DNA from 4 places in the Dehalobacter sp. CP genome. Region 3 is predicted to be linked to each of the others. Evidence: riboswitches for the same ligand, from Rfam matches in the RefSeq annotation. Region 3 holds a riboswitch; each other region holds the start of a gene.
The links. Region 3 has a riboswitch for cyclic di-GMP ahead of AAH944_RS09300 (beta-galactosidase). Riboswitches for the same ligand answer to the same signal wherever they lie in the genome.
Positions count from the first base shown of each region.

Region 1: it holds a riboswitch for cyclic di-GMP, as region 3 does, so the genes downstream of both, AAH944_RS12785 (DUF5667 domain-containing protein) here and AAH944_RS09300 (beta-galactosidase) in region 3, are expected to answer to the same signal.
Region 2: it holds a riboswitch for cyclic di-GMP, as region 3 does, so the genes downstream of both, AAH944_RS03495 (SLC13 family permease) here and AAH944_RS09300 (beta-galactosidase) in region 3, are expected to answer to the same signal.
Region 4: it holds a riboswitch for cyclic di-GMP, as region 3 does, so the genes downstream of both, nhaB (sodium/proton antiporter NhaB) here and AAH944_RS09300 (beta-galactosidase) in region 3, are expected to answer to the same signal.

Region 1 is NZ_CP157399.1:2,565,627-2,568,780, forward strand. Features, by position in the region: gene AAH944_RS12780 (DUF2922 domain-containing protein) at 1-28, shown strand, start outside; gene AAH944_RS12785 (DUF5667 domain-containing protein) at 176-1,477, opposite strand; cyclic di-GMP riboswitch class I at 1,491-1,575, opposite strand; gene AAH944_RS12790 (IS66 family transposase) at 1,960-2,214, opposite strand; gene AAH944_RS12795 (cell wall-binding repeat-containing protein) at 2,533-3,154, shown strand, end outside.
Region 2 is NZ_CP157399.1:691,254-694,407, forward strand. Features, by position in the region: gene AAH944_RS03490 (NADH-dependent [FeFe] hydrogenase, group A6) at 1-311, shown strand, start outside; gene AAH944_RS03495 (SLC13 family permease) at 308-1,582, opposite strand; cyclic di-GMP riboswitch class I at 1,710-1,852, opposite strand; gene AAH944_RS03500 (glycosyltransferase) at 1,952-3,127, opposite strand; gene AAH944_RS03505 (acetyltransferase) at 3,124-3,154, opposite strand, start outside.
Region 3 is NZ_CP157399.1:1,875,527-1,878,680, reverse strand. Features, by position in the region: gene AAH944_RS09310 (beta-galactosidase) at 1-410, shown strand, start outside; gene AAH944_RS09305 (Ig-like domain-containing protein) at 477-1,565, shown strand; cyclic di-GMP riboswitch class I at 1,635-1,710, shown strand; cyclic di-GMP riboswitch class I at 1,740-1,815, shown strand; gene AAH944_RS09300 (beta-galactosidase) at 1,849-3,154, shown strand, end outside.
Region 4 is NZ_CP157399.1:2,015,183-2,018,336, reverse strand. Features, by position in the region: gene AAH944_RS09990 (glycine betaine ABC transporter substrate-binding protein) at 1-172, shown strand, start outside; cyclic di-GMP riboswitch class I at 891-982, shown strand; gene nhaB (sodium/proton antiporter NhaB) at 1,065-2,570, shown strand; gene AAH944_RS09980 (hypothetical protein) at 2,846-3,070, shown strand.

The DNA of each region.
Region 1 (3,154 bases), 690 kb from region 3:
TGACCTTTATGATCCTCCGCAAGCGTAAGCGGGCAGTACCGGCCTAAACAGATGAAGACCACAAAAACAGACAGCCCTGGCACTTTATCTGCCTGATAGCTGTCTGTTTTTCTTTTTGGGAGGCATTGCATTTTATGCAATTTGAATGATTCTCAGTTATTGAAAATATAAAGTCCTATCTTTTTCCTTGCCCTTTACCGTTATGTCCGTTATTTGGAGGGGTATTCGTGACTGTGTTCTGAATACTTTGAGCATCGACGGTTCCACCACTTTCATCACTTGTGCCATCCACTGTTGTTTCATCCGAAGTAGACTGGCCATCGACTGTGGCAGTCTGATCGCCAGTATCCGTTACATCCTGATTATCTACAGCCGTTGCATCCTGTTCGTCCCCTGCTTCCAGGCTATCTTCCTGGTCGCTCACGGCTTGGCCCTTATTGGCCTTCTTATATTCTTTTATGTTTTGGGTTTGCTCTTTCAAGACTTCCTTCGTTTCTTTGTTCGTCTCTACTTTGATTTTCTGAATATCTTTCCTGAGCTCCTGCATGTCGTTTTTGTACTGTTCAGCCTGTTCGACTTTTTCCAGGGCAGCGGCAACGGCAGCCTCGTCACCTGAAGCACGGGCTTCACCCAACTCTGCTTTGGCCGCTGCAAATTGCTGCACTGCATCCCCATAGGCTTTTTTGGCAGCCACATAAGCTTTGATCGCAATGGTGTTTTGAACTTCGGCTTTAATGATATTCTGCATGATCTCAGCCTGATCTTCTGTCAGATTGCCGCTGATTTTTAAGACGACTTTATCTGCATCGCTTTGAACAAGCTCAATGCTGGCAAGCAGATTGCTGATCACCGTATTCTCTTCTGTGTCAGTTGCTGCCGTGTCCTCTGCGACTGTTTCATCTGTGGAAGTCGTGACGGCCCCATCATCCGCAGCAGAATCTGTAGCCGTCGTATCCGTACCTTCAGCTGCTTCGTTGTCTTCGATCATCTGCTGTACCTGGAAGTTGGCTTTCTTTATCGTATCCGAGTACACTTTCAGAGCCTGTTCCATCAAATCCAACTGGTTTTGTTCGGACATGATTTCCGCTTCGGCGAGCCGTTCATTGGCAAACTCAACGAGCAGTTCCGCTTTTCCTTCATCAGAGAAAGTTACAGCAACCTGAACACTTTCAATCATCTGTTCGATTGAATAGAGCCAGCTGTCCGGCGTTACACCGGCTTCATCTTCAGCTGAGGCCTGGCCGGTCGAATCCATTGTTGTGGAATCGGTTGTTACTGCATCTGTTGTTGTGTCTGTCGTTGGGTCAGTCGTTGTTGAATCTGTAGCGGGATCTGTGGTCGTATCAGGAGTACTCGTTGAAACATCCTCGGTTACTGTGGTTCCATCCGTGGTTGTTTCAGCAAATACACAGGTTGGCGCGACCGCAATGATTAACAGGACACAAAGAATTGAAACGAGAATCTTCTTATGGATCATTCTATCTACCCCTTTCGGTAACCCGGCTGTCATAACCTTTCGGTGTTAGACCCGTGGCTTTGCGTCTCCGTCTTTCGACGGATTTGCCATTATCGTTTTGGCTGAGGCCATTATATTCCAGAATACTTTGAAAATCAAGGTTTTCGGACTTATTCCAGACCATTGGGGTATAAAAAATGAGACTTTTGTCCCATAAAAATTAATTTTAAATTTACTTTATGTTGAAATTATATAAAATATTCGCATGTTAAATAATTAAAAAGTAAGCGTAAACTCTAGTGGCGTAAAAAAGAGCTCACTGTAAACCAGCAGGCCCGAATCATATTAAAATCATTGTAAGCGTCTAATAAGAATGTGTATGAAAACTCTCTTAGATCCGTGAGAAAATCCTCTAAATTAGAGTTTCTCAAGTTTACTCAAAAAACTCTAAGGAGGATTAAAGTGGATTTCAGCGTTATTTGTCTCATTTTTCTGTTACTCTTTCATAACAAGATTATCATGAAACAGCCATTTATCCGACGCTCTCCAGGGTCAGCATCATTGTATTTCTTTTCAATGTGGAACAGGTAATCGCAGTACTCCTGTCCCTTGAAGTAAACGGTCTTCTTTTGCTCCTCCGGGCTTAAGGCCTTAATCGCATCCGTAAATTTTCTCTTCATGTGAGCTAGGCATCCTACCACTGTGATCCCAGGGTCTAAACTATGGTAAACTTGATACCCATGGGGGCGTAACTTCATGTTTCGGTTACGTCCCCTCTCTTTTCTTATAATGTTTGTCAAATCTAGATCAACTTGTGAGGATGATATCAATCATGAACCTGTCCCCTCGGGTGCCTCTCGGGTGCCCCTGTTATGTACTTTATGTTTTATTTATCCCATCGTTTTTTTCAATAAGTACCTAGTAGATTAATTACATTTGTACATTTTATGACTTTTTCTATCATATTATTTGGAGGAATATTGTCACACACAGAGAATTAGAAAGTGATAAGGATTAGAATGGGAAATAATAACTTGTATAGCGATAATTCTATATTATATGAAGGAGATTTGGCAGTGAAATATCTAGAATATCTACATCTAAGGAAAAAAGTACTTTCTACATTTCTTATAATAGGCTTTTTTGTTCTGATGCTAATCATTCTGCCTAGTCCGAACATTGCTAGGGCTGATGAAAATCGGCTAGCGGGTACGGATCGCTACCAAACAGCTGTGGCCATCTCGCAGGAAGGATGGAAAAAATCCGATTATGTGGTTCTAGTCGAAGGAGACGCGTTGGCTGATGCACTCTGTACAGGTCCTTTAGCCAAAAAATACGATGCCCCCATCCTATTCACAGAAAAAAATACTATCAATAGATATACCCAAAACGAAATACAACGATTAGGAGCAACCAAGGCGATCCTCGTAGGCGGATACGAGGCAATCTCCGCCGATGTAGAGCAAACCCTGAAAACAATTGGTATAAAAACCACTGACCGGATCTATGGTTCGGACAGATATGTGACTTCTGTCGAAATTGCGAAGAGACTTGGCACCAAAGAGGTCGCACTAGTTAGCGGAGTAAACTTCGCGGATGCACTGTCTATCTCCGCAGTGGCCGCCGCTAAAGGGTACTCCATCCTGCTTACGCCAGCGGATAACTTGCCTGAGGTGGTAAAAATGCACTTGAGTAATT
Region 2 (3,154 bases), 1.2 Mb from region 3:
GCGGGCTCGGAAACGCCCGGACTCTGCTCGAGGAAATCAGGGACGGTAAGAATCAGTACGAAGCCATTGAAATTATGGCTTGTCCCGGAGGCTGTATTGCCGGAGGTGGGCAGCCCTACCATCACGGCAATTTTGAAATTGTCCGCAAGCGTCAGGAAGCCATCTATCAGGAAGATAAAAATAAAAAGATCAGAAAATCTCATGAGAATTCAGAAATCCAGAAAATTTATCAGGAATATCTGGGACAGCCTTTCAGTGACACTGCCCACAGATTGCTTCATACTCATTTTGAAGAGAGAGAAAGAATCTAATAGTACCGCAGCAAAATATACGCCGAGGCGATCACAATGGATAGAAGCATGAACGGAAATCCGATCAGGAAATATTTTTTGTAGCTGATCGTATAGCCGTTTTTTTCGGCAATCCCTGAGACAATGACGTTGGCCGAGGCACCGACAATGGTGCCGTTTCCGCCCAGGCAGGCGCCCAGAGCCAGAGACCACCACAGCGGCTGGAGTTGTTCCGGTGTCAGCCCACCGAGGACCCCGATTTTTTGAATCAACGGGATCATGGTGGCCACGAATGGAATATTATCGACGAAAGCTGAAAAAATAGCGGAAAGCCAGACAATCAGCATCGCCATGACGACCGGCACACCGCCGGTAAGCCCAAGGCTCCATTCAGCAATCTTGTCCAGGACGCCGACTTCGACCAATCCTCCGACTAAAACGAATAATCCAGTAAAGAAGAAGATCGTCGGCCATTCAATCGCCAGAAATACTTCTTCCGGTTCCTCGTGGCTCAGCACCATGAGCAGCATGCCTCCGGCCAGTGCAATCGTAGCGGTCTCAACATGGATGACGGCGTGCAGCATAAAACCGACAATGGTCAGAGAGAGTACGGCCAGGCTTCTTTTGAGCTGGGCCCAGTCTTTAATATAGTCGTATTCATTTTGCGACAGCAGCAGGGTGATGGATTCCTTGTCGGTCTTTAGCTTTTGGCGATAAAGAAAATAAAAGCCCAATAGGGTAACAGCCAAGATCACAATCGCCACAGGTGCCAGGTTCACCATGAAATCCATAAAAGTAAGCTCTGCCGGTCCGGCAATCATGATATTCGGCGGATCACCGATCAGGGTCGCGGTTCCCCCGATGTTGCTGGCTAGAATCTGGGTAATCAAAAAAGGTATTGGGTTTAATTTCAAGGTTTCAGCAATCACAATGGAAACCGGAACGACCAGCAAAACAGTCGTCACGTTATCCAGAAAAGCCGATAAAACGGCAGTCAGTATAGCCAAAGAGATCAGCAGTCTGATTGGATTGCCTTTGACTTTCTTGGCGACCCAAATAGCCAGAAAGCCGAAGACACCGGAACGTCTGGTCAGATCGACAATGATCATCATGCCGATAAGTAAGCCCAGCGTATTCCAGTCGATGTGTTCCACAGCAGTTTCCTGCGGGAATACACCCAAAAGAATCAGGAGACAGGCACCGAGGGCCGCGGCGACAGCCCGCGGGATTTTCTCCGTTACGATCAGTGCATACGTAGCTACAAAAATAACAAGGGTCAGAATCAAGGTCATGAATCGTACACCTCCATCATTAGTGTGGTCAATTTTTATTGGCCTAACCGGTTAGAATATACAAAATAGTTGAAATAAAAAGAGCAGATCCATAAAAGGAACTGCTCTCCCCTGAGAAGTTCAAAATCCTTGTAGTCTGGCAATCCTGTCAGAATATCCTGGAAATGCATTTGGATTCCATTCATTTTGTATTGCATGCATTTCAAATTCCCTGATTTAGACCCATGACTTTAGCGTCCTTCACTTTCGTGAAGTTTGCCTCAACACATTAAAAACCATATTATATTTTAATTGAAATCTAAAAAATCCTGATCAACCGGATTGTGTCTAGAAAAGAAGTATAGCATCTCCGTTCATATTTTGTAAAGATCAATTCGATCTTCTCAAATAATATTCAAAATTCTCGAGTGCCCAGGCATCATGGTACAAATTCCCTTCCCGGGATGCAGGGTCTAAAAGTGAGGCGCAATAGGCTGTTCTTTTTCCATCGGCTAGCTCTTGAAATACTTCGAGGTATTTCCATTTAGCCTTTTTGGCAAAGCTTTCGTTACTGTTGGCTTGCTTGGCCAGCATAAAGCAGGTCTTTATGCTTCTGTTCAGCGTGCAGAGGTTTTGGGCCTGACACTTGTCACAGCCGATGAACTGGGTCATATCAATTTCCACGGTCGTGACAAAGCCGACTTTGAAAGGTGTATAATGCACAATCCTTGGTGATAATTCAGCATCGCCATACCCGCATTCCTCATTCCAATAACCGATCCGGTCAATGAGCTCGGGCCGTAACCCCTGAAGACATCCCGGAATAAAATCCATGATTACATCAATGCCGGCATTTCTCAGCTGAAGATAGGACAGATCATTCTTGACCTGAGGAATGACGGGAGGGAGAAATCTCGGATAAGGGTTATCCCGCATGATTCCTAAGAGACCCACTTCCGGAAAAGCTTCAAATATTTCCATATACCTGGTCAGCCAGTTTTTGGTCTTGATATAGACATCGCTGTCAATCGTGAAGAAATACTGGTTGGGTTTTCTTTTTCTGAGGTTGTAGTTCAGGACATAGATCGGTCCCCGGTTAACCTTAAAGCGTGTTTTGGATTTAATTCTTTTGTCCTGAAGGCTTTTGATATAATTCCAGGTATTATCTTTGGAGTTGCAGTCGATGATATGCATTTCAAAATCTTCGTCCGAATCCAAAATCTTGTTTAGGTTCTGCATGGTAAGCCCGAGACGATTCAAGGTAACATAGCTGATAAAAGGAGGAGGGGAGCTACTGTCTATCGTGTTCTGTACAGAAGGTTCAATGATTTCTTCCAGGATCCCAGGATCCAGAATCTGTTGAAGGATGGTGGCGTCGTCTAATTCTTCCCAGTCAATGTTTTTTGGAACCGCCTGTTGAGAAATTTCCACAGCAGGAGTGTCAGCGGCTTCCTGAACAGGGAAGGGGCTAACGCGTTTTTGCGGGGCAGAGGTTTGGGCCTGACTAATGGCTTCGATAACAAGCTGTATCGCAGTTTTGATCAAAATAGAAGAAAGTTCCTTCATATCATCAGTCCTTTAGGTGAATGGGTC
Region 3 (3,154 bases):
CGGAAACAGCTTATGACCAAATAAAAGTGAATGGTGTTTATCAGAACGTTGAACTCAGTGAGATATTTGCACAGATTTACAATAAAGCAAAGCAGCCAATAATGATAAGCGAATGGTCTTTTCCGGCGTATGATAGCGGACTCCCGTGTAGCGTAGGAGCTGGTATGCGAGTAGATACGCAGACGGAGAGAGCAAAAGCCTATGAAATATATCAAAAAGCATTATTCAATATGCCGTTTCTTGTCGGTTCTGAATTTTTCATGTGGGTTGATCCTCCGGCTGAAGGACTAACAAAATCTTATAAGCTAGATACAAATTACGGACTAGTGAATGAAAAGGATGAACCTTATGCTTTGGTTACCAGTGTAGCGAAAGCAACAAATGGTAATGTGTATTCTCTTAGAGACTAGATGAATCATAACTATGATGGTCTTCGTAAACCAATCGGGATATATAGAAAGGAAAGCGATAGGATTATGATTCTGAAAAAGACACTGGCAGTATTATTGACGGTATCTCAGATACTGTTAACCTTCAGTTCGACCTCCTTGGCCGGATTGGATGATGCGTCAAATAATACGGCATTTGTATATGACGACGATTTTTCTGGATATGCAACTGGAAGTGATGGAATGCCTAATTGGGTGACCAATGAGTTTTCATGGGTAATTAATGACGGTTATTTTAAGAATGACTTGGTGAAGAAGAGCTTTGCATTGATGAACTCGCCAACTGGCGCTGAAGTATCCTTCGAATCGGAAGTGATGATCAAAGCTTCTAAAGGTGATAAGTATAAGGTAGCAGGAATTGCTATCTATACAGATTATGAGAATTACTGGCATTTAGCCTTGGTTGAAGCACCGGACAAGAATAATCATTATGTAGAACTTGAGGAAATGATTAACGGCGAATGGTGTGCCCAGTATAAAGGAAGCACCAAATTAGTAACGGGAACAGTACCGTCAGACAATTTACATTGGGACTATAATCACCCTTATTTATTAAAAATAACTTTAAATAAATTAAGTATTACGGGTGCTGTATATGAATTGGATGGCTCTTTGATTTGGAAAACAAAATATCTATTTAAACCTGATAATTGTGTTAAAACAGGTATTCCCTCGCTAACGACAGCTGCCTTTGAAGCGCAATTTGATAATGTTAAGGTGAATATTACCAAAACTGTTGTTGATGAGAATCCAAATACAAGTTTGGACGACATAAAGGTGACAAATATTAAAATAAGTCCCGAGGAGTTATTTATCAAGGTCGGTCAGACCCGGAGGTTAGAAGCGTTAATTATACCGGCAAACGCTTCAAATAAAACAATAAATTGGACGTCAGATAACCCGCAAATAGCCTCAGTTAATAATGGAGTGGTCAAAGGCTTATCTCCAGGAACAGTTTTCATAAGGGTGAGTACAGAAGATCAGAGTATATCAAATATTTGTAAAGTGACAGTTACTTCGTTTAGCGTATATTTATTCGTGGGTTTATACGTTTTAATTGTTGGAATTATTGCTTTACTCATTTTCAGATATATTAGGAAAAAAGAAAAAACATAAAGAATACTATTGACTAAATATTGAAAATATGATAATTATTAATTAAATGAATATCGGACAAAAACTTATTACTGACAATGGCAAACCTGTTGAAAAGCAGGGACGCAAAGCTATAGGGCCTGTAAAATGGCAGCCAGTTACCAAAATTAAGTTTTTTGTTTTTGTCTAACTTATTACTGACAATGGCAAACCTGTTGAAAAGCAGGGACGCAAAGCTATAGGGCCTGTAAAATGGCAGCCAGTTACCAAAAAATAAGTTTTTTGTTTTTAGAGAGGGCAGATTATGAACATTTTAAGAAAAACAATCAAAACGTTAATCACGATAAGCCTAATATTAGTTTTAGTGGCACCAACAACACTAGCTGGAAGTGAACCCAGTATAAGCGGTCAAAGATTGCAGGATGATTTCTCCGCCTACGTTGCTGGAAGTGATGGTAGCCCTAAGTGGATCACTGACGATATATCTTGGGAAGTAAATAATGGTTGTTTCCAAAATAATTCATTGAAAAAGAGCTTTGCTAAATATGATTCTAGCGTTGGGACTGATTTAACTTTTGAATCGGAAGTTACTATTCAAGTATCGCAAGGGGATAAGTATAAGTCGGCGGGGATATCAGTTTATTCAGACAATAATAATTATTGGTCGTTAGCACTTGTTGAAGGGCCTGAGGCTAAAAATAAAATGCATTATATTGAACTTCAAGAAATGTTTAATGGGCAATGGTGTGTGCAAGATTATGGGGAGACAAAACTAAAAGTTGGTTCATACGTAGGAGATGGAATTGAGTGGAAATATAACCAGCCGTATGTTCTCAAGATAAGTTTGAACAATAAATCGATTACAGGGGTAGTATGCGAGTTAGATGGTAAAAAAATATGGGAGAAAGAATATATTTTTTCTTCGGAGAATTGTACAAACAAAGGAATTCCGGCTCTGACAAGTGCGGCCGTAGAAACAAAGTACGATAACGTAAAATGCACAATAAATAAAAAAGTTTATGAAGTTAATGCAGTTGGCTCATATCCTGAGCTTAAAATCGAAACAGATACGACGATAAACGGTAAAAAAACGGGATTTTTTCATACCCAAAAAATAGGGGATAAATGGTGGGTGATTGCGCCTAATGGGAAAGGATTTATTGCCGTCGGAGCACAGAGGATGACGTATAAAGGACATTACTCAGAGGCATTGGGTTATTCCCCATATGAACAGAATGTAAAAAAGATCTATGGGTCTGAGGAAGAATGGGCAAAAAATACTGCGGAGCGGTTAAACAGCTGGGGATTTAATCTTCTAGGAATAGATTCAGCACCGTCTTTGAGGTATCGTGGACTAGCGCATACGGTATCGTTTGGATTCGGGAACAGTTTCTCTAAATACGGAGAAGATTATGTAATATACGGATTGGACACAAGCAATCATTGTTTCCCGAATGTTTTCAGTCCAAAATTTGTGTACTATTGTGATGACTTAGCTAGAAAGGTGATCCAAGAAGATCAGAATGACCCATGGCTTTTCGGCTATTATATGGATAACGAACTCGCCTGGTGGGGCCAAAGTTTTGATACGACATACGGACTTACGGACT
Region 4 (3,154 bases), 140 kb from region 3:
AGACTTCAGCGGGAAACAAGCCGAAGCTGCTGCCATGCTGAAAAAATTTAAGATGTCGGATGCTCAGATCGGCAGTCTTGAAGGCTTAATCAATGAAGGAATGAAACCAGAGGATGCAGCTAGAAAGTGGATAAATGAGAATAAGGATATTGTTGACGGTTGGCTTAAGTAAATCTAAGGTTATTATTTAGTTCGCCAATTATAAAAAATATTTTTACAGAAAAAAGCAGATTGGCGAAGTAGGCTCATCTATGCAAATGAGGCTATATTAAAACTTAAAGTAAAAAATCGAAAGTGTATAATATAACCATATAAGAGCACCCTCGATTTACCATAATAGTGGAATGAGGGTGTTCATTTTAGGCTATTTTCATAATGAATGTAGGGCGACAAATAAACGGGCAACAAGTTTTGTTACACACCTCATTATAGACAGGAGAATGAAATTCTTTTTGTAATTGGATTGATGAAGAACGAGAGGTAATCTGTATTGTTTTGATTTATATCAGATTTAAGAAGGTGGAGAAGAAAAAATGGAATAGTAAATCTATTGAAAGTTTGCCGCATTATACGTTGATTAATATCAGCAAGATATGGACACTGCGGGAAGGTGCCTAGTTGATATATTTCTTGTATTGATATTTTTATTGGGAAAATGAAGAAATGTATGGTACAGGATTAATAATTGGTCAATGTAAAGCTTATGAAAATCAGTTCCATGTTCCAAAGGATAAGAGATAGCCTGATTTGCTAAAGGATTATATTAAAAAGCAAAATACTTAAGATAAATACCTGGACACTTCAGCATAAAGTGGATACTACTGGGTATTCAAAAGAATAATTTTTTGTTATAATATAAAAGCTTAAGCAAAAATAACAATATATAGTTGTACAGGTTGGTGCAAACTTCATGAAAGTGAAGGACGCTAAAGCTATGGGTCTAAGGCTGCTTGTAAGTTGCTATGACTGCCAGGCTGCAAGTAATTTGAACTTCTGGGGGGGAGTAGTTCCATTTTGGATTGCTCTCTTTTTATATCTTATTTTCACTTAGGAGGATAGTACATATGAAACAAATGGGCATCGGACAAGCATTCAGAGCAAATTTTCTGGGTCACGCTCCGGACTGGTACAAAAGAACAATTCTTGCTTTTTTGGTGTTAAACCCAATTTTGATGGTTACCGCCGGTATGTACGTTACCGGGTGGGTGTTGATTGTCGAATTTATTTTTACCTTGGCAATGGCGTTAAAATGTTATCCGCTTCCTGCCGGTGGGCTTCTGGCGATTGAAGCCGTTGTGCTCGGACTTACTAACCCTCATATGGTCTATCACGAGGTTGAAATGAACCTGCCGGTTATTCTTCTTCTGATGTTCATGGTTGCCGGGATCTATTTTATGAAAGAAGGTCTTGTGTACCTGTTTTCCAAGCTCCTTACTAAAGTACACTCTAAAGTCGCGCTTTCATTCCTGTTCGCTGTTCTAGGTGCGGTTCTTTCCGCGTTTTTGGACGCGCTGACCGTAACCGCAGTGATTATCGCCGTGGCCTATGGTTTCTATTGCATCTTCCACAAGTTTGCTTCCAGCGAAAAAGTATACGAAACGTATGACATTAATCACGACCATAGTGTTGATGAAAAACATCATGAGGACCTGAACGAGTTCCGTGGTTTTCTGCGTAATCTTCTGATGCATGGCGCTGTGGGCACTGCGCTGGGCGGAGCAATAACACTGGTTGGTGAACCGCAGAACCTCTTAATTGGCTCCATTATGCAATGGGACTTCGTAGATTTCTTTATACAATGTGCCCCTGTGTCTATCCCGGTATTGATCGTTGGTCTTCTGACTACCATTATCCTTGAAGTTACTAAGTTCTGGGGGTACGGCTACCAGCTTCCTGAGTCTGTGCGAAAGGTTATGGAAGATGATGTAAAAGTCAAAGATACTGCCAGGAATATGCGCGGACGTGTGCGCCTGATTGTTATGGCTTTGTGCGGTGTTGTGCTGATCTTCTCCCTGGCACTGCACCTGGCGGAAGTAGGTATTATTGGTCTGATGATTATTATCCTGCTTACAGCCTTCAACGGGGTTACTGAAGAAAAGCGCATCGGTCATGCGTTTGAAGAAGCGCTGCCGTTTACTGCGCTGCTGGTCGTATTTTTCGCCGTCGTTGCGGTTATTCATGATCAGCATTTGTTTACGCCGATTATTCAATGGGTATTGAACATCGAAGGACAGAATCAGCTTGCCGCTTTTTTTACGGCCAACGGCGTCCTTTCGGCAATCAGTGACAACGTTTTTGTTGCCACGGTATATATGACTGAAACACAGCAGGCATTTAAAGCCGGAGGTATTGCGCTGGAGCAGTATAACAAGCTGGCAGTTGCCATTAATATGGGTACAAATATCCCTTCAGTTGCCACACCAAACGGTCAGGCGGCGTTTCTGTTCATCTTGACTTCTGCACTTGCACCGCTGATTCGCCTGTCTTACCTGGAAATGGTAAAGCTGGCTCTGCCATACGCTATCGTTATGACTCTTACGGGCCTGCTGGCAACAATGTACCTGTTGTAACACCTTGTAGCCTTCAAAAAAATGATCCAGTTGAACCAATACAATTTGTTGTACGATAAATCAAGCTGCCTGCTTCTTGAAGTTGTGATACAACCCTCCGAGAACCGGATCAAAAATCAAAACCGATAACGGAAGAAATAGGCCATTCCATTGACCGAACAGGGGTCTGGCACTCAATGCCCTGATGTGTATTAGCGGGATTGTAATATTTGCCGATATATTCACTAAGCAGAGTTTTGAGATGCTTTGCGCTTAGGCAGTACCATGAAAAAGAATTGACAGTAGAAGAAGATGCCTTAACTTTTTTGACAGATACCGATTTGGTGGTCCGTCTGACAATGTCTCAACAGGGGCGTTGGCCGACAAATGGGGAGACTGTATCCGAACTGGAACATAAACTTGGCGAATGCATATGGTGGCTGATTATTTTGACTGAACGCATGAATATTGATATTAGTGAAGCATTGGAGGAATTTCTATCCAAAACTGAAAACATTTAAGGGATTGAGTTAATTAGCTTGTGGAAGAGGGAATCTAATACAAATAGTCCAAGTCATCACTTACTGATACAGACTATTCTGCTG